Regions from separate parts of the Streptomyces sp. BL1 genome, predicted to be linked through region 2. Evidence: riboswitches for the same ligand, from Rfam matches in the RefSeq annotation. Region 2 holds a riboswitch; the other holds the start of a gene.
The links. A riboswitch is a leader RNA that binds a small molecule or an ion and turns the genes downstream of it on or off. The one in region 2 is predicted to bind cobalamin.

Region 1 (9,299 bases), 3.5 Mb from region 2:
GCCGGCATACGCTTCGACGAGGTCACCGTCGCCTACGACGGAAACGTCGTTCTCGACTCCTTCGACCTGACCGTCGAGCCCGGTGAGGTCATGGCCCTGCTCGGCCCCTCCGGTTCCGGCAAGACCACGGCGCTGCGGGCGGTCGCCGGTTTCGTGCGGCCGCGCAGCGGCCGGGTGTGGCTCGGCGACCGCGACGTGACGGACCTGCCCCCGCACCGGCGCGGCGTCGGCATGGTGGTGCAGCAGTACGCGCTCTTCCCGCACATGCGGGTCGAGGACAACGTCGCGTTCGGGCTGAAGGCGCGGAAGACGCCCCGCGGCGAGATCTCCCGACGGGTGGGCGAGGCCCTGGAGATGACCGGGATGAGCGCGTACGCCAAGCGCCATCCGCGGGAGCTGTCCGGCGGCCAGCAGCAGCGGGTCGCCATCGCCCGCGCGCTCGCGATCCGCCCCGGCGTGCTGCTGCTGGACGAGCCGCTGTCGGCGCTGGACGCGCAGCTGCGCTCCGGGATGCTCGCCGAACTGGAGCGGCTGCACCGCGAGTTGCCGGACGTCTCCATCCTGTACGTGACGCACGACCAGGTGGAGGCGCTCACTCTCGCCGACCGGATCGCCGTCATGGACAGGGCGCGGCTGCAGGACGTGGGCACCCCGCGGCGGCTCTACCGGGAGCCGCGCCGCGAGTTCACCGCCTCCTTCGTCGGCAGCGCCAACCTGCTGCCCGTCACCGGGGGTTCGGACGGCTCCGTACGGTTCGCCGGTACGGGGCTGAAGGTCGCCGGCGGCCCCGTACCGGAGGACGGCAAGGCCACCTTGTGCGTACGTCCGCACCGGCTGGCCCTCGGCGCGGAAGGACCGAACACGCTGCGCGGCACCGTCACGGGGCTGCAGTGGCGGGGCGCCACCCACCGGGTGACCGCGGCCGTCGGAGGGCACGAAGTCAACGCCGAGGTCAAGGAGTTGCGGGCCCCTCCGGCGCTGGGCGACGAGATCGAGCTGTCCTTCGCCGCGGAGGACGGGGTGCTGCTCCATGACTGACCTGACGGTCACGGAGCGGCCCGCCGCCGGGAGCGCGGAGAGCGCGCCCGCGGGCGGCGCACGGCCCGCCCGCCGTACCCGCGGGAGGCTGTCCCGGCTCTGGGCGCTGCCGCCGGTCGCCGTGCTGGCGGTGCTGTTCCTCTACCCGCTGGCGCTGGTCTTCCAGCAGTCCTTCACCCCGGACGGCGGCGGCCTGTCGGTCCAGCCGTACGCCGAGGTCTTCGCCTCCACCGCCTTCCGCGAGGCCCTCGTCACCACCGTGCTGATCGCGGTGGGCGCCACCGTCGGCTGTCTGGTGCTGGGCTTCCTGCTGGCGCTGGTCGTGGCCTTCGTGCCGTTCCCCGGCAGCCGCGCGGTGTCGAAGTTCATCGACGTCTTCCTCTCCTTCCCGTCCTTCCTGATCACGCTCGCGCTGCTGTTCATCTACGGCACCGTCGGCATGGCCAACGGCGTGTGGACGGACGTCACGGGCGCGGCCGAGGGCCCGTTCGACTTCCTCACCACGCCCTGGGGCGTGCTGCTCGCGGAGGTCACCTACTTCACGCCGTTCGTGATGCGGCCGCTGCTGGCGGCCTTCTCGCAGATGGAGACCGCGCAGCTGGAGGTCGCCTCCTCGCTGGGCGCGCGCCCGCTGCGGATCATCCGCAGGGTGATCCTGCCCGAGGCGTACCCGGCGCTGATGGCCGGCGGCAGCCTCGTCCTCGTCCTGTGCCTGAACGAGTTCGCCATCGTGCTGTTCACCGGCGCCAAGGACGTCGTGACGCTGCCGATGCTGGTCTACAGCAAGGCGATCCTCGAATCCGACTATGTCTCGGCCTGTGTGGTGGCGTCCGTCAACGTCGTCATCTCCGTGGGCCTCTACGCCCTCTACCGGGCCGTCACGGCCCGTGCGGCCGGGGCCACTTCCGGAGGGAGGGACAGCCGCCGTGCTCGTCCACAGCCGTAACGGCCGCCGGGCCGCCTGGGCCCTGTTCGCGGTGCTCTTCGTACCCGTCTTCGCCGCGCCGCTGCTCGTCGTCGCCGTCGCGTCGTTCGCCACCAACTGGAGCGGCGCCTTCCCCTCCGGCGTCACCACAGGCAACTACGCGGCGGCCACCCGCGGCGAGTCCCTCGCCGCGCTCGGCGTCAGCCTGCAGACGGCGCTCGCCGCCTCCGTCGTGGCGCTCGTCATCGGCACCTGGGCGGCGCTCGCCGCGTCCGCGCTGGGCCGGGGCGTACGGCGGCTGCTGGACGCCCTGTTCATGCTGCCGGTCGCGGTGCCCTCGGTGGTCGTCGGGCTCGCCGTGCTCGTCGCCTACAGCAAGCCGCCGGTGCTGCTGAACGGCACCCGGTGGATCGTGATCCTCGCGCACACCGTGCTGGTGACGGCCTTCGCCTTCCAGTCGGTCTCGGCCGCGGTCACCCGCCTCGACCCGGCGTACGAACAGGCCGCCGCGTCGCTCGGCGCGCGCCCCGCGTACGTCCTGTGGCGGGTGAAGCTGCCGCTGCTGCTGCCGTCGCTGAACGCCGCGGCCGGCCTCTGCTTCGCCCTGTCCATGGGCGAGTTGAGCGCCACGATGATGCTCTACCCGCCGGACTGGATGCCGCTGCCCGTGCAGATCTTCGCCGCCACCGACCGGGGCTCGCTGTTCTCCGGCTCCGCGATCGCGGTGCTGCTCATGGCGACCACGCTGCTGGTGCTGCTCGCCGTGTCCCGCGTCCGTACGAAGGCGTCGCTCCGCTGAGCCGGCGTCACCTCGCCCCGCACTTCCCCGCCCCGCGTACGCCCCTGTCATGAGGAGCTCTTCTGCCATGCCCCGCCACTCCAGGCTCACGCTCACCACCGCGGCCCTCGGTTCCCTCGCGCTGACCGTCACGCTCAGCGGCTGCGGCGGCACCGGCACCGCCGCCGAGGACGGCAGGACCGTCACCGTCTACAGCGCCGACGGCCTCAAGGGCGAGAACGGCGACGGCTGGTACGACCAGCAGTTCAAGGCGTTCGAGAAGCAGACCGGCATCAAGGTCAAGTACGTCGAGGGCGGCTCCGGCGAGATGGTGCAGCGCGCCGTGCGGGAGAAGAACAACCCGCAGGCCGATGTGATGGTGACGCTGCCGCCGTTCATCCAGCAGGCCGACAGCCAGGGCCTGTTGCGGAAGTACAGGCCGAAGGGCGCGGAACAGGTCGCCGCCGAGGACAAGTCGGCGACGGGCACGTGGACGAGCCTGGTGAAGAACTACTTCGGCTTCATCCACAACACCGAGGAGCAGCCGGAGCCCCCGGCCACCTGGAACGACCTGCTGTCGCCCCGGTACCAGGGCAAGCTCCAGTACTCGACGCCCGGCGTCGCCGGCGACGGCACCGCGATGATCATCAAGGCGATGCACGACATGGGCGGCGAGAAGCCGGCCATGGACTACTTCAGGAAGCTCCAGAAGAACAACGTCGGCCCGTCCTCCTCCACCAGCAAGCTCGGCCCGAAGGTCGACAAGGGCGAGCTGACCGTCGCCAACGGCGATGTGCAGATGAACTATGCGCAGCAGAAGAACCAGCCGAACACCGGCATCTTCTTCCCGGCCGCGAAGCCGGCGGACAAGCCCTCGACCTTCGCGCTGCCGTACGCGGGCGGCCTGGTCAAGGACTCCAAGAACGCCGGGAACGGCAAGAAGCTGCTGGACTTCCTGCTGAGCAAGAAGCCGCAGGAGGAGGCCACCACCGTCGGCAAGGGCTTCCCCGCCCGCGAGGACGTGCGGCCGTCGGGCAGGGAGGCGGCCGAACTGGAGAAGATCATGAAGGGTGTGCGGGTCTTCGAGCCGGACTGGCCGACCGTGGCCCGGAACCTCAACTCCTACATCGACGACTGGAAGTCGGCGACGGGCAGCTGAAGCTGATGCACACGGGGCGCACGGGGCCGGTGGCTGCGGTTACGCTGAACGCGGCGGCCGGACCGCACGCCGTTACGCACCCCAGTTACGCACGGCAGGAGCTGTCACGTGGCAGAGCGCAAGCCCATCGAGTCCTGGCTCACCGACATGGACGGTGTCCTCATGCACGAGGGCGTGCCCGTCCCGGGCGCCGACTCCTTCATAAAGCGCCTGAAGGAGTCCGGACGCCCGTTCCTGGTGCTGACCAACAACTCGATGTACACGCCGCGCGATCTGCACGCGCGGCTGGCGCGCATCGGCCTGGACGTCCCGGTCTCCAGCATCTGGACCTCGGCCCTGGCGACCGCCCAGTTCCTCGACGACCAGCGGCCCGGCGGCACCGCGTACGTCATCGGGGAGGCCGGTCTCACCACGGCGCTGCACGACATCGGCTACGTGCTCTCCGACGTCGACCCGGACTACGTGGTGCTCGGCGAGACCCGTACGTACAGCTTCGAGGCGCTCACCAAGGCGATCCGGCTCATCAACAACGGCGCGCGCTTCATCGCCACCAACCCCGACGAGACGGGGCCCTCCACGGAGGGCGCGCTGCCCGCCACCGGCTCCGTCGCGGCGCTCATCACCCGGGCCACGGGCCAGGACCCGTACTTCGTGGGCAAGCCCAACCCGCTGATGATGCGCGCCGGACTCAACGCGATCGGGGCGCACTCGGAGACCACCGCCATGATCGGTGACCGGATGGACACCGATGTGCGCGCCGGTATGGAGGCGGGTCTGGAGACCTTCCTCGTGCTGACCGGGCTCACGCAGCCCGAGGAGATCGACCGGCACCCGTACCGCCCGACGACCGTCGTCGACTCCATCGCGGACCTGGTCGACCGCATCTGAGCGACCCCGCGTCCGGACCCCGCAGCGCATGGCATGCGGGGTCCCCTGCTGTGTGGGGCCCTGCTGTGTGGGTGAAAGGGGCGCGGGCGCACGGCATCTGACGGCCCGTACGGAGTATCCGGCACCGGCAGCGGATGCGGGCGCGCGGCGGGGCCGCGAAGGTCGGTAGCAGCTTCCAGGGAGGTGCACCGGCCGATGTTCGCGGACGACACGATGCCCCGTACGTCCGGGCGCGGCCGGTTCCTGACCGCCGCCGCCTGGGTTCTGCTGCTCTCCGCGCTGTGGGTGTGGGGCTACAAGCTCACCGACGGCGCGAGCCGCCCCGACACCGGCGGCTCCGCACAGGGTTCGCCGCTGGCGCGGCTCGCGGCGGGCGAACAGCGGCCCGAACTGCCCGCGGCGCACGACCCGCTGGAGGGCCAACCCCGCCCGGAACGGCTGGACTTCGCGGCGCTCGGCCTGCACGAGCCGGTCGCCGGACACGGAGCGGGCACAGTGGGGGAGGCGGACGGTGCCCCGCCGCCCGCACCGGGAACGGGGCCCGTCCGCTGGGACGGTACGGGGCCCGTGCCCGGCGCCGGGGGCACGGCGCGGCTGGAGGCGCGGAGCGCCGCGGGCCCGGAACGGCGGCCCGTGCGGGGCGCGAAGCTGTCCGTCGGCAGGGCCGACGGGACCGTCGCGGAGTTCACCGTGTCGGCGGTGCGGACGGACCCGGGCGGCGGCCCCGCCGGGGAAGGGGACGGGGCAGCCGCCCGGGACGGAGCAGCTGTACGGGACGGAGCAGCCGTATGGGACGGAGCAGCCGTACGGGACGGAGCGGCGCCGCGGGACCGTGCCGTGCTCGAACTCCGGGTCTGCGGCGACGCCACGGGCGCGGGGGCCCGTGGCTGCACCCCGGAGCGGGTGGTCTCCGCCTACCTCACCGGGTCACGCCGCGGCTGAGCCCCGGTCCTGCTCCCCGCCGGCGTCCGTACGGCCGGCGGCCCGTGCCGCGCGCAGCCCGAGCGCGCCGAACGTCACGCCCAGCGCGGCCCACAGCAGGACGTGCGAGGCCAGCGACAGCACCCGGAAGTCCCACAGCAGCGGGGCCGGGACCGGCACCGGGTCGGGGTTGCCGGGCAGCAGGAACATCAGGCCGAGAGTGGCCACCACCGCTGCCGCGACGGCCAGTTGGCAGACCGCGGAGGAGCGGCCCGCACGGGCGAGACGGCGGTGCAGCTGCCACGCGAGCAGCAGCCCGAGTACGCCGACGGCCAGCGCGCCCAGCCACATGAACTGCCGGTCGGTGACCGTACCGGCGTCGCCGACACCCGGCGGGTTGGCCGGATAGCGCAGCCCCGGCAGCAGGGACAGCGCGAGGAATCCCGCACCCGCGAGGGTGAGGGCGCGCTCCCACGGCCGGTGCCGCAGCGGATCGTGACGGTGTGCCAGCGCGTACACGAGAGCGAAGAAGACGCCCAGCGCGAGGCCGACGATCACGGCGGTGACGACCAGGCCCGTGTGCTGGGTGCCGCGCGAGAAGAGCTCCTCGGCGGCGTGCTGGTGGCCCCCGCCGCCGTGCCCGGCGTGCTCGTGCTGCGCGCGCTCCTCCTCCAGCCGGATCGCCCGGTCCATCAGAGGTTCGGCCAGCAGCAGCGAGAAGAGTCCGGAGACCAGCCCGGCGAGGCCGCCCGCCGCGAGCCCGCGCCGCAGCAGGGGCAGCACGGGACGCACGGCGGCGCCGGCCTCCGCCGGGGTGCCGGAGGGGGACGGTGTTTCGGTGTGTGCGGTTGTCATCGTGCCGGGCCCCGTCAGTGGCAGGGGGCGCCGAAGAGGTGCCGGCCGTCGTGGGAGAACTCGTGCAGGTAGTTGCCCGTCGCCGAGATGACGGTGCCGTTGTCGACGAAGACGGCGTAGAGGGCGATCAGTGCGACGATCGCGGCTGCCGCCGCGATCATCCAGTCGCGTGCGCCGAGCGTGGCGGCGTCCGCCGCCGGGGACACAGTGCTGTTCGTCGGACCCGCGGTGTGCAGGGACATTGGTACTCCTCCTGGGGTTTCCACGCCCCGTTGGGAGAAGCGACGGGTCAGTTCCTGACTCCCGTACGCCGGCCGGACAGCACTCGGCTGTCGCGGACGTACGGACACAGTGGCGGGACCGCCCCGGATTCGCACCGGGTTCCTGTACACCGTCGCCTCAGTATGAATATGTGCCGCCAGGAGAGTCCCAGGGTGGCTGACCACTGTCAACACGGCCGTACCGGCGTGCGGTCGCGCGGCCCGCGTGAGGTGGCCGACGCCCGGCCGGTGTCCGCCCCCCTCGTGCCCGAGGACTCCGGCCGGGCGTCTCATCCCCCCGGGTTCCGGGCCGCGAGAGGAATGAGCCCAGGAAAGAGGGGGAGTACGCGGGGCCGGGGTCCGGGGCCACAGGGGCAAGATTAGGCGAGCGGGGCTGATCCGTCAGTCATGCAACCGGCCGCAGCAGGGCGTCTTCAGGCCATCCGCGGCGCGGAACAGCCGGCCGGGGGCGGGCGGTCATCCGGCCGCCCGCGGACGGCAGTTCACCGTTGGGAGGGGCCCGGCTGGGGAAGGCCGAGCCTGCCGTCGACGACGTCCCGCGCCACCTGGGACAGCCGCGCCCCGTGCGAGCGGGCGTAGCCGCGCAGCATCGCGAAGCCCTCGTCCACGCTGACGCCGCGGCGTTCGGCGAGCACTCCCTTCGCCTGCTCCACCACCACGCGGCTGTCCAGCGCCGACTGGAGCTGGCCGGCGAGCTGTTCACGCTGCCGCAGGGTGCGCTGCTGGAGGATGCCGAGGGTCGCGGCGTCCGCGAGGGCCTGCGCGACCTGCATCCCGTCCGCCGGGGGCGCGGCCTCTTCCGGTGCGTTGGTGAGCAGTTGGAGCGCTCCGATGACGTCCTCGCGCAGCCGCAGCGGCACCGTGTACGAGGAGGCGAAGCCCGCCTGCTGTGCGGCGGTGCCGAATTCCGGCCACCGCCGCAGGGTCTCCGTCATGCCGTGCGGCGGTACGGGAGCCGCCGTGCGGTAGCACTCGAAGCAGGGTCCCTGCTCCTGCTGGAGGTCGAACAGCCCCAGCAGCCACGGCTGTTCGGCGGAGGCCGCCGCGGTGTGCAGATCGCCCTGCGGGTCGGCGAGCATCAGCCCGGCCGCCGTCACATCGAGCAGGTCGACACAGCGCACCGCGAGCCGGTGCAGGAAGTCCACCACGTCGAAGTCGTCGACCAGGGTGTCGGCCAGCTCCACGAAGGTCTCGGCGAGACGCTGCTCGCGGTTCGTGCTCATCACGGTCCCGTCCCTTCGTCGCGGAAGCGGCCGCGCGAGCCGGTCTTCGGGGGCACACACTTCACTTCGTATCCCTCTCGCCGTCCTGGCCGTCGTCTGTGAGCCGCAGCTTCCTCGCCACCACGTCCCTGGCCACGTCGAGCAGGGCGAGACCGCGCGTGTACGCGTGCACGCGCAGCCGCAGCAGGGCGAGTTCCGGTGTGACCCCCAGCTGCACCGACACCATGCCGGTCGCCTGATGGACCTCGGCCCTGCGCAGCGCGGCACGGTCCGCGACCCAGTCCACGACGAGCGGCGAACTGTCGTGCAGCGGTTTGCCGTCGCCCTGCGCGTCCCGGCCGCCGAGCAGCGACAGCGCCAGCGCCCCGGACAGGATCTGCGCCCGGCCGAGCGTCTCCTGGGACAGCGTCCCGGGAGTGCCCCTGTGCAGCAGCAGGACGCCCACGCGGATGGCGCCGATCTGCAGCGGAAAGCTGAACACCGCCTGTACGCCCAGCTCTTGGGCCCCCGGCGGGAACCCCGGCCAGCGGTCGGCGGGGACGGTACGCAGCTCCGGTTCGAGCACCATGATTCCGCTGCGCGCCGTGTCGACGCCGGGCCCGACCCCGAGGGTGAACTGGAGCTCCTCCAGCTCGCCCGCCGTACGCCCCGAGGACCACAGCTGTTCGCCGGGCGGCGGGCCGTCGTGCGCGAGGGAGACGGCTGCCCCGTCGACACCGAGTGCGGAGCAGATACGGCGGGCCGTCTCCGTGGAGAGCGGGAAACCGGGGTGGGCTGTCAGCTCGTTGAGGACGGCTGCCAGTTCGTGGCTGACCACACCCTCCTCCTTGCGTGCCCGTGCGGCCTGGTGGACCCACATCCTATGCGCGGCCGGAGGCGGGCGTGCGGGTAACAGCTGGTCGACAGTTCCGCGCGGCGGCCTTCACGGGAGGGCGCTGTGACACGATGGTGCGGTCCGGCGGGGTGCGGCGAGGGGGCAGGGGAGTGGCCTCTCGGGGCCGGTCCCCGCGCAGTACGGCCGAGGGGGGAGTGGATGTACGGGTACACCTGTGCCGACAGGACCACGCGGGGCGCGCGTTCGGGCGCGCGGCTGACGAGAGCCGCGGCTGCCGCCGCGGTGGGCGCGATGCTGCTGGCGGGGTGCTCAGGCTCCTCGGACGACGGCGGGGGCGACGACGCCGGGGGAACGGAGCAACGGCCCAGAGACACCGCCCCGTTCTGGGTCGATCCG
Region 2 (9,299 bases):
CACCGCTCGCCCAGGGACTGCTGACCGACCGCTATCTGAACGGGGTGCCGGCCGGTTCGCGTGCCGCCGGGGCCAGCCCGTTCCTGACGCAGGACGGGATCACCGAGGACCGGGTGACAGTGCTGCGGGCCCTGGACCGGCTCGCCGGGGAGCGCGGGCAGTCGCTGGCGCAGATGGCGCTGGCGTGGGTGCTGCGGACGGAGCAGGTCACTTCGGCGCTGGTGGGCGCGAGCAGCCCCGAGCAACTGGCGGACAGCGTCGCCGCGGCGGAGAACCTCGACTTCACGGACGAGGAGCTGGCCCGCATCGAGCAGCTGCTGGGGGATGAGAACGGGCGGGCGGCCCGGGGCTGACCCCGCACCGCCCGCCCGCTCGCTCCGTCCTCGCGGTCCGGCCCGTACGAGCAGTCCGTGCGGAACGGATCGCTGTACGGGCCGGACCGCAGTACAGGCCGGACCGCCGTACGGGACGGGTCAGTTGAGCGTGTCGGGGTCGGGCCCGACACGCTCGCCCGTCTCCAGCGCGGCGATGGCCGTCATGTCGTCGTCGTCCAGCTCGAAGCCGAACACGTCGAAGTTCTCGGCGATGCGCGAGGGCGTCGAGGACTTCGGGATCACGACGTTGCCGAGCTGGAGGTGCCAGCGCAGCACGACCTGGGCGGGGGTCTTGCCGTACTTCTCGGCCGTCTTGAGGACGGCCGGGTCGTCCAGGACGCCGTTGCCGCGGCCCAGCGGCGACCAGGCCTCGGTGGCGATGCGGTGCTCGGCGTCGAAGGAGCGCAGCTCCTCCTGCTGGAGCCGCGGGTGCAGCTCGATCTGGTTGACGGCGGGCACGATGCCGCTCTCGTCGAAGAGCCGCCGCAGGTGCGCCGGCTGGAAGTTGGAGACGCCGATGGCCTTGGCCCGGCCCTCCTCGTGGATCTTCTCGAAGGCGCGCCAGGTGTCGACGTACAGGTCGCGCGCGGGCAGCGGCCAGTGGATCAGGTACAGGTCGACGTAGTCCGTGCCCAGCTTGGCGAGGGACTCGTCGAAGGCGCGCAGGGTCGAGTCGTAGCCCTGCTCGGTGTTCCACAGCTTCGTGGTGAGGAAGATTTCCTCGCGCGGGATGCCGGAGCCGGCGATGGCCCGCCCGGTGCCCTCCTCGTTGTCGTAGAGGGCCGCGGTGTCGATGCTGCGGTAGCCGGTCTCCAGCGCTGTGCTGACGACGGAGGCGGCCTCGTCGTCGGGCACCTGGTAGACGCCGAAGCCGAGCTGGGGCATGGGGTTGCCGTTGTTCAGGGTGACGGCGGGGACAGTGGTCACGTGCGTTCCTCGTGCTCTCTGTCTGCGGGGGGGTCGTGCAATTCCTTGCCCCCTCAACCCTAGATCCATCCGATACGTTTCAGCCGCTCTTCCGTCCAGGGCGGCCGGGACGGGGTGTGGAAGAATGCGCCTGCTCATCAAGGCGGCGGATGTCAGGAAGCCGGTGTGAATCCGGCACGGTCCCGCCACTGTGACCGTACGGCCCGGCGGGTGGTCAACCCGCGGACGCCGTACGGGAGTCAGACACTGGTCTGCCGCCTCCGCACCGACCAGGGGACGCGGATCCCCCGGAGGAGGCACGACCATGTCACGGGCATCCAGAGCCCTGCGTACGCTCATATCCGCCGCGGTGCTCGCCCCGCTCGCCGCCTGCGGAGGCCCCGCGTCCGGCGGCCCGCAGGAGAACCGGGGGAAGGCGGCCGAGGGCTTCCCGTACACCGTCACCAACTGCGGTGTGAAGACGACCTATCAGCGGCCTCCCGAACGGGCCGTCACGCTCAACCAGCACACCACCGAGGTGATGCTCGCGCTGGGCCTGGAGAAGAAGCTCGCCGGCACCGCCTATCTGGACGACAAGGTGCTGCCGCGGTACGGGAAGGCGTACCGCGGGGTGAAGGTGCTCGCGAAGCGCTATCCGTCGCTGGAGACGCTGCTGGGTGCGAACCCGGACTTCGTGTACGGCGGTTACAGCAGCGCCTTCGACAAGACCGAGGGCCGCGACCGGGCGTCCCTGGAGAAGAGCGGCGTGCACACCCGGCTGAACGTCGAACAGTGCGCCAAGGGACGCGTGGGGTTCGCGCAGCTGCGGCAGGAGATACGGGAGACCGCCCGGACGTTCGGCGTACCGGAGCGCGGCGAGAAGCTCCTGGCGCGCTACGACCGGCAGTTGGCGTCCGTGCGCAAGCAGGTGGAGGGGAAGCACAAGCCGTCCGTCTTCGTCTATGACAGCGGTGACAGTTCGGCGTTCACCGCGGGCGGCGAGGGCATCGGCGACGACATCATCGAACGGGCCGGAGGGCGGAACCTCTTCTCGGACATCGGCAAGCCCTTCGCCGACGTGTCCTGGGAGAAGGTCGTCCAGCGCAAGCCCGAGGTCATCCTCCTCTACGACTACGGCGGCACCCCCGTCGAGCAGAAGAAGCGGAAGCTGCTGACCGATCCGGCGCTGCGCGACGTGCCGGCGGTCCGGCACAAGCGGTTCGCCGTTCTGCCGCTGTCCTCGGCCGTGCTGGGCGTACGGGCGCCGGGCGCGGTGGGCGATCTGGCGCACCAGCTGCATCCGGACGAGGGGTGAGCGGCGTGCTGCTGAAATCCCCGCCCCGGAATGCCGGTTCGCCTGCCGACGGGAGCGCCGCCGCACCGTCCGAACCACCAGGCGGGCGGTCCCGCCTGGTGGTCCCGCTGGCCGTCGGCCTGCTGACAGTCGTGCTGGCCGTCGCGATGCTCGGCGGGCTCGCCCTGGGCGCGGTACGCGTGCCGGCGGGCGACGTACTGCGCATCGTCACCGGGGACGCGCCGCCCGGCCCGTTCACGACGATCGTGCGGGACGTACGGCTGCCGCGCGTGCTGCTGGGCGCCGTCGTCGGTGCCGGACTGGCCGTCGTCGGCACAGTGCTGCAGGCCCTCGTACGGAACCCGCTCGCCGACCCGTTCCTGCTCGGCATCTCCTCGGGCGCCTCGACGGGGGCCGTCGCCGTGGCCGTCCTCGGAGTGGGCGCGGGCGCGTTGACCATGCCCGCCGGGGGCTTCGTCGGCTCCCTGGGTGCGCTGCTCGTCGTGTACGCGATGGCCCGCAGGGGCGGCACCATGACGACGGGCCGTCTGGTGCTCGCCGGGGTGGCCGTGCAGTACATCCTGTCGGCGCTGACCAGCCTCGTTCTGGTCACCTCCGCGCGGGCCGAGCAGATGAAGGAGATCCTCTTCTGGACACTGGGCGGCCTGGGCCGGGCCCGCTGGGACAGCCTGCCGCTGCCCGCCGCCGTCCTGCTGGCCGGGCTGGCGGTGCTGATGCTGTTGGCGCGCCCGCTCGATCTGCTGCTGGTCGGCGAGGAGGGCGCCACTGTGCTCGGCCTGCACACCGGGCGGTTCCGTGCGGCCGTGTTCGTTCTGGCGTCCCTGGTGACGGCTGTCCTGGTGACGGTCAGCGGGGCGATCGGTTTCGTCGGTCTGATGGTGCCGCACGCCGCACGGATGGCTGTCGGCGCCGGACACCGGGCGCTGCTGCCCGTGGCCGCGCTGGCCGGTGCGGCGTTCCTGGTGCTCGCCGACCTGGCGGCACGTACGGTCGCGGCGCCGCAGGAGATCCCGGTCGGCGTGCTGACCGCGCTGACCGGTGGACCGTTCTTTCTGTGGCTGCTGCGCCGCACCACCCGTACGGAGGGGATCGCATGACCGCCGGGACGGACAGGAGCGAAGTGGCGGACGCGGCGGAACTGCGCGTGGAGGACGTCACCTTCCGTACGGACAGCGGCCGTTCACTCGTCGACGAGGTCTCGCTCACCGCGCTGCCGGGCCGGACTGTGGGCGTGGTCGGGCCGAACGGCAGCGGAAAGACGACCCTGCTGCGCTGCGTGTACGGCACGCTGAAGCCGTCCGCGGGACGACTGCTGCTGGACGGGCGGGACATGGCGGAGCTCGGCCCGAAGAAGCGTGCGCAGCGGACCGCCACCGTGCCGCAGGACAGCAGTGACGGGTTCGGCCTGACGGTGCGCGAGATCGCGGCGATGGGCCGCTCACCGCACAAGCGCTTCTGGGAGACGGACAGCGCAGCCGACGCACAGCTCGTACGGGACGCCCTCGCGCGCGTGGGCGCCGACACGCTGGCCGGCCGGCCCTTCGGCGAGCTGTCCGGCGGTGAACGGCAACGCGTCCTGGTGGCCCGCGCGTTGGCGCAGCGGCCCGCGCTGCTCGTCCTCGACGAACCGACCAACCATCTGGACGTGCGCTACCAGTGGGAGGTCCTCTCCCTCGTACGGGATCTGGGCACCACCAACCTGATCGCCCTGCACGACCTCAATCTCGCCGCCTACTACTGCGACCTGCTGTACGTGCTGGACGGCGGCCGGGTCGTGGCCTCGGGGCCGCCCGGCGAGGTGCTCACGCAGGAGCTGCTGGCCGAGGTGTACGGCGTGCGGGCCGAGGTGACGGTGCATCCGGTCACGCAGGCGCCCACAGTGGTGTACCTCCCGCCCGGCATGGGTGCCGTGCCCGCCGCGGTGCGGCCGTGACGGCCGGCGCCCGGACCGACAGCCGTACGACCCGCGAACCCTCTGGACTGCCGTACAGCCGACCGGACTTGGCGGAACTGTGCGCCGTCCACGGTCCGCGCTACGAGCTGCTGTGCGGAGAACCGCCGGAGGGGGAACTCGACGACTGGCTGCCCGCCGACCGGCTCCTCTCCCCCGGCAGCCCCGGGCTGGAGCGTCTGCTGGAGAGCGAGCACCACGGAAGCGGCCACCGTACGGCGCACGCCGCGGCGCTGACACTGATCGCCGTGTACGCGGGCAGGGTCACGGCTGCCGCTGTGCTGCGCTGGGCGCTGGACGGCCAAGTGCTCGATGTGCGCCCGCGGAACGTGCTCGTGCGCCCCTCGGGACACGGCATCGGCGGCGTACGGGTGCGCCGTGCGCGGCTGCTGGAGCCGGGGCTGCCGTCGCTCCACCGGTCCGTACTGGACGGCCACTTGCTGCCGCTCGCGGACGCGCTGCACGAACGCACCCGTGCGGGACTGCGGCAGCTGCGCGGCGGCGTGGCCCACGGGTGCGCGACGGCGCTGTGCGCGTCGTCGGCGCCCGTGGGCGAAATGGCGGCCCGGTGGGCCGAGTTCGCGGGGCCGGTCCCGGGCGGACTGTCCCGGCTGGGCGACGTCGAGCAGGTCGTTCGTCCCGACGGCACCGTCCGGCTGGTCTATCTGCGGCGCACCTGCTGCCTGTTCCACACCAGTGCGGAGGCCGTCCGGTGCGCCAGCTGCTGCCTCACCCCGCGCGCCGAACGGCTGCGGGCGTACGCGCGGCGCCGCTGACCGGCGGCGCACCCACGTACGCCGCCGGGCCCGTCAGCCTGTCACCGGTACGCCCCCGCTGTCCGGTCAGTCGGGGGCCGCGCGGGTCCTGGGGACCTTCCCGTACTGGGCGGCCTGTGCCTCGTACATGGCGCGGTACAGGCCGTCCTCGCGGTCCAACAGGGCCTGGTGGTCGCCCTGTTCGACCAGCCGGCCCTCGTCCAGGACGTAGATGAGGTCGGCGGTGGCGGTGGCGGCGAGCCGGTGGGTGATCAGTACGACGGTCGTGCCGTCGTCGGTCATCCGCCGCAGCCCCTCGAAGGCGTCGATCTCGGCCTGCGGGTCGAGCGCCGACGTGGGCTCGTCGACGAGGACGAACGGTGCGTGCCGGTAGCGGATCCGGGCGTTGGCGATCTTCTGCCACTGCCCGCCGGAGATCTGCGTGCCCCGCTCGTACCCCTTCACCACGATCGAGTCCCACCCGTGCGGCAGCCCCTCGACGAGCGCACGCGCGCCGGCGTCCCCAGCGGCGCCCTCCAGCCGCCGCTGGTCCGGCGGGCCTTCGCACGGTCTGCCGATGGTGATGTTCGTCCGCGCCGTCATCGGCCAGCGGGGGAAGTCCTGTCCGAGCAGCGCCACATGGCCGAACACCTCGGAACGGTCGGCCTCCCGCAGCTCCACCGAGGCGCGCGCACCGGCCGTCTCGCCCTCCCACCACACCTGCCCGGAGCCGGGCAGCAGCAGCCCGGCGAGGACCTTCGCGAGGGTCGTCTTGCCGGAGCCGTTCACCCCGACCAGGGCGACGACGGCGCCGCGCGGCACCGTCAGACTCACCCCGTCCAGCGAGGGCGCCTCCGCGCCCGGATACGTGAACGTCACCTCCTCGAGGCGGATGCCCCGTACGACGCCGGGCAGCGGCAGTCCGGTGCCCGGGATGGCGTGCCGGCCGGCGACCTCGCAGGCCTCCTCGGTGTCGTTGAGATAGAGCGTCTCCTCGTACATCCGGTTCAACTGCATGACGAGGGACGTCAGTCGGGCCGTGGACGTACGGATGGCGATCACGGCGGTGCCGCCGACGGCGAGGGGCATGCCGCCGCCGGTGAGCAGCAGCCACAGCACTCCGTAGGCGCCGAGGGCCGCCACGCCCGACAGTCCGGACGCGACCAGGTGGGTGCCGGCCTGTGCGCGGGCGAGGCGCCGCTGTTCGTCCTCCATGGAGCCGGACATCTCTCCGTAGGCGCGCAGGAGCAGCCCTCCCGCGCCGTGCGCGCGGATCTCCGGTCCCGCGTGCGCCATTGTCAGATACTGCACGAGGGTCGCGATGGCCCGCCGGTGGTCGAGCCAGTGCCGCCGTGAGGTGTACTCGCGGCGCGCGGACCGCACTGCACCCCAGCCGCGCGGCACCGCGACGAGCAGCAGCATGGGCAGCAGTGCGGCGTGCAGGGTGACCAGGACGGCGCCGGCCGCCGTGAGGCCGACGAGCGCGTTCACGACGGCGACCGACAGTCCGATCATGCGGCGTGCCGAGTCCGTGCCGAATCTCCCGGCCTCCAGGACCCGTTGGACGGCGGGCTCCTCCGTGGCGCTCAGCTCCACGCGGGTGGCGGCCGCGTAATAGCGCGCGGACACCGAACGTTCCACCTGGGGCTCCAGCCGGCCGGACATGGCCACCGACAGGGCGGCCAGCACGGCGGCGCACACGGCCACCGCCGCCATGGCGGCCAGCGCGGGAAGCGCCTGGCGCAGCCGCTCCGGTGTGGGGCCGCCCGCGAACAGTTCGGACAGCACCTTGTTGGTGGCGACCAGGCCGAACGCTCCGGCCAGGCCCTGCCCCAGCTCGGCCGCCACCACCCCGCACAGCGCGGGCCTGTCCACCGCCCAGGCGGCGCGCACGACGACGCCCACCATGCGGGGCAGCGCCTTCGCCATGCCCCAGAACCCGACGTGCAGCAGCGGCTGTTCGTGCCGTACATAGGGTTGGTCGTAGCGCAACTTCCCGCCGAACAGCTCGCGTTCGGCCTCCGAGACCCGGACGTCCACAGTGCCCCTCTCCGTCGCTCCCGCTTCTGGTGCCGGCCGTGGTGCCTGTGCCGGCTGTGCTGCCCGCGGCGTTCTCTGCCGGGCGCTCACCCGGCGCGGTGCCGCGGCGGGTAGCCGTCGGTGGACAGCAGGGCGCCCTGCGCGAACCGGGTCAGCAGCGCCGCGGCGTACGGCACACAGTCGCGCGGCGGCGCGGCGGGATCGGCCCAGATCAGCTGGGAGTGCTTGTGCGGCTCGCGGTTGTACGGCTCGCCGCTCCAGCGCTGCGCGGTGAAGGCGACGCCGAGCCGCTGCTGCCCCTCGGGGCTGCGGTGGTCGATCAGGTGGCAGAACTCCAACTCGCCGCGCGGCAGGGAGACTCCGACCTCCTCGTACGTCTCCCGGACCGCGCCGTCGACGACTGTCTCGCCGGCCTCGAGATGGCCGCTGGGCAGCACGAGCAGCCCGCTCGCGTACACCTCGCCCGCCCTGCGCAGCAGAAGGACCCTGCCGTCGTCGCGGTGCAGCAGGACGAACACGTCGACCACCCGCCTGTGACGGGATTGTTCGAATTCCGAGTGGGAGGCACTGACTGTTGAACGGGAAAGCATGACCACTCCTCCGTTGACGCCGTTTCGGACGGATGCTCGGAAAAACGACGCTCGGGAGTGGCTGTCACGGCTTCAGGAGGGTGGATTGTCGATCGGAAGTTCGACCGATGGGTCAAGTCGCGTCCGCGCCCCGGCGAGCGACCGGGCGCCTCTTGTGCGATTCACTCAGGCGTGTCCGGTCACCCTGTACGGGGATTGCGCTGCTCCGGTGCGCCGGCACGCGTGGCCGGTTTCCGGCTGCCCTGTGTGGTCGGTGTCCAGTAGCGCAGCTTGCCTTCGCGCTCGTCCTCCAGTACGCCGCCGCACGCCTCGATGACCCGTCGGGAAGCGGTGTTGTCCGTGTCGCAGGTGATCAGCGCCGGGTCGGCTCCCAGGCGTGCCGCCCACGGCAGGGCGGCGCGCAGCATCGCCGTGGCGTGGCCGCGGCGGCGGGCGCCGGGACGGATCTCGTAGCCGATGTGTCCGCCGAGGTGCAGCCAGTACGCGGTGAGACGGTGCCGGATGGCGAGCCGTCCCAGATACGTCGTGCCGTCCACGTACCAGAGGGTCGTGCACTCCACGTCGTACTGCAGCAGGCTGCGGGGGCCGTGTGTGACACGTATCCGCTGGACGTACTCGGCGAAGACCTCCGGGTCGTGCCATCGGTCCCCGTACTCGCGCAGGCCGAGACCGAGCGCGGTGTCGTCGTCTGCTCCGCCCCGCCCCTCCGCGCGGAACTCGTCCATGGCGGCCAGATACGAGGCGTGGACCCGGACGTCGGGTGCGATCAGCTGCGGCATCGCGCCAGTGTGCGGGGCGGGCGGCGATGGAGCACCCGGTTTTGTGCCGCGCCGGGGCCGCGCCAGGGGTGGGCCGGGGCGTGCCGGGGCGTGCCGCGTTGCGGAATTCACAGGATCGTGCCGCGCCGCGGGATGCGCCGGGCCGGGGCGGGTCGCACGCTGAGGACATGACCCCTCCGATTGTCGTGCACCCGCCCTCCCCCGACGGAGGGCGGCAGGTCACGGCCCACGCAGAGACGCTGGGTACCGCCCACAGAGCGCAGGACGTCGAGGAATTCCTGCGCCGCGCCGGACTCCCGCAGGACCGCATCCAGCTCGACGACCCCGACCTCATCGAGTGGCGCGGCGGCGGGCCCGACGTGTGGGGCGCCGCCGGCCACTGAGGCAGCGCCCGGAACTCCGTTGCCCCGCTGCCCCCTTCCGCCCTGGCCGTCCGGGCTCAGGGCGTGGGGGGTTCTGCGTGCGGTGAGCCGCCGAATGCGGCCGGCGTGCCGGACGAAGCGGGCCCGCGGCCAGATCGCCGGTGAGTACGATCCGTTCGGCGTTCCGCACGTCGGGCCTCGCTCAATCGAGGTCCCGTCCGACTGAA

Region 1: it holds a riboswitch for cobalamin, as region 2 does, so the genes downstream of both, AC3AGO_RS21800 (CbtB domain-containing protein) here and AC3AGO_RS06700 (ABC transporter substrate-binding protein) in region 2, are expected to answer to the same signal.

What each region holds. Positions count from the first base shown of each region.
Region 1 is NZ_JBXYWZ010000002.1:4,954,778-4,964,076, forward strand. Features, by position in the region: gene AC3AGO_RS21765 (ABC transporter ATP-binding protein) at 1-1,038, shown strand, start outside; gene AC3AGO_RS21770 (2-aminoethylphosphonate ABC transporter permease subunit) at 1,031-1,984, shown strand; gene AC3AGO_RS21775 (ABC transporter permease) at 1,965-2,762, shown strand; gene AC3AGO_RS21780 (2-aminoethylphosphonate ABC transporter substrate-binding protein) at 2,830-3,900, shown strand; gene AC3AGO_RS21785 (HAD-IIA family hydrolase) at 4,009-4,788, shown strand; gene AC3AGO_RS21790 (sortase family protein) at 4,984-5,730, shown strand; gene AC3AGO_RS21795 (CbtA family protein) at 5,716-6,564, opposite strand; gene AC3AGO_RS21800 (CbtB domain-containing protein) at 6,579-6,806, opposite strand; cobalamin riboswitch at 6,834-6,975, opposite strand; gene AC3AGO_RS21805 (ANTAR domain-containing protein) at 7,328-8,068, opposite strand; gene AC3AGO_RS21810 (ANTAR domain-containing protein) at 8,130-8,885, opposite strand; gene AC3AGO_RS21815 (glycoside hydrolase family 6 protein) at 9,102-9,299, shown strand, end outside.
Region 2 is NZ_JBXYWZ010000002.1:1,473,807-1,483,105, forward strand. Features, by position in the region: gene AC3AGO_RS06690 (aldo/keto reductase) at 1-353, shown strand, start outside; gene AC3AGO_RS06695 (aldo/keto reductase) at 474-1,301, opposite strand; cobalamin riboswitch at 1,432-1,570, shown strand; gene AC3AGO_RS06700 (ABC transporter substrate-binding protein) at 1,606-2,595, shown strand; gene AC3AGO_RS06705 (FecCD family ABC transporter permease) at 2,742-3,692, shown strand; gene AC3AGO_RS06710 (ABC transporter ATP-binding protein) at 3,689-4,528, shown strand; gene AC3AGO_RS06715 ((2Fe-2S)-binding protein) at 4,525-5,322, shown strand; gene AC3AGO_RS06720 (ATP-binding cassette domain-containing protein) at 5,389-7,341, opposite strand; gene AC3AGO_RS06725 (NUDIX domain-containing protein) at 7,428-7,868, opposite strand; gene AC3AGO_RS06730 (GNAT family N-acetyltransferase) at 8,111-8,710, opposite strand; gene AC3AGO_RS06735 (hypothetical protein) at 8,878-9,093, shown strand.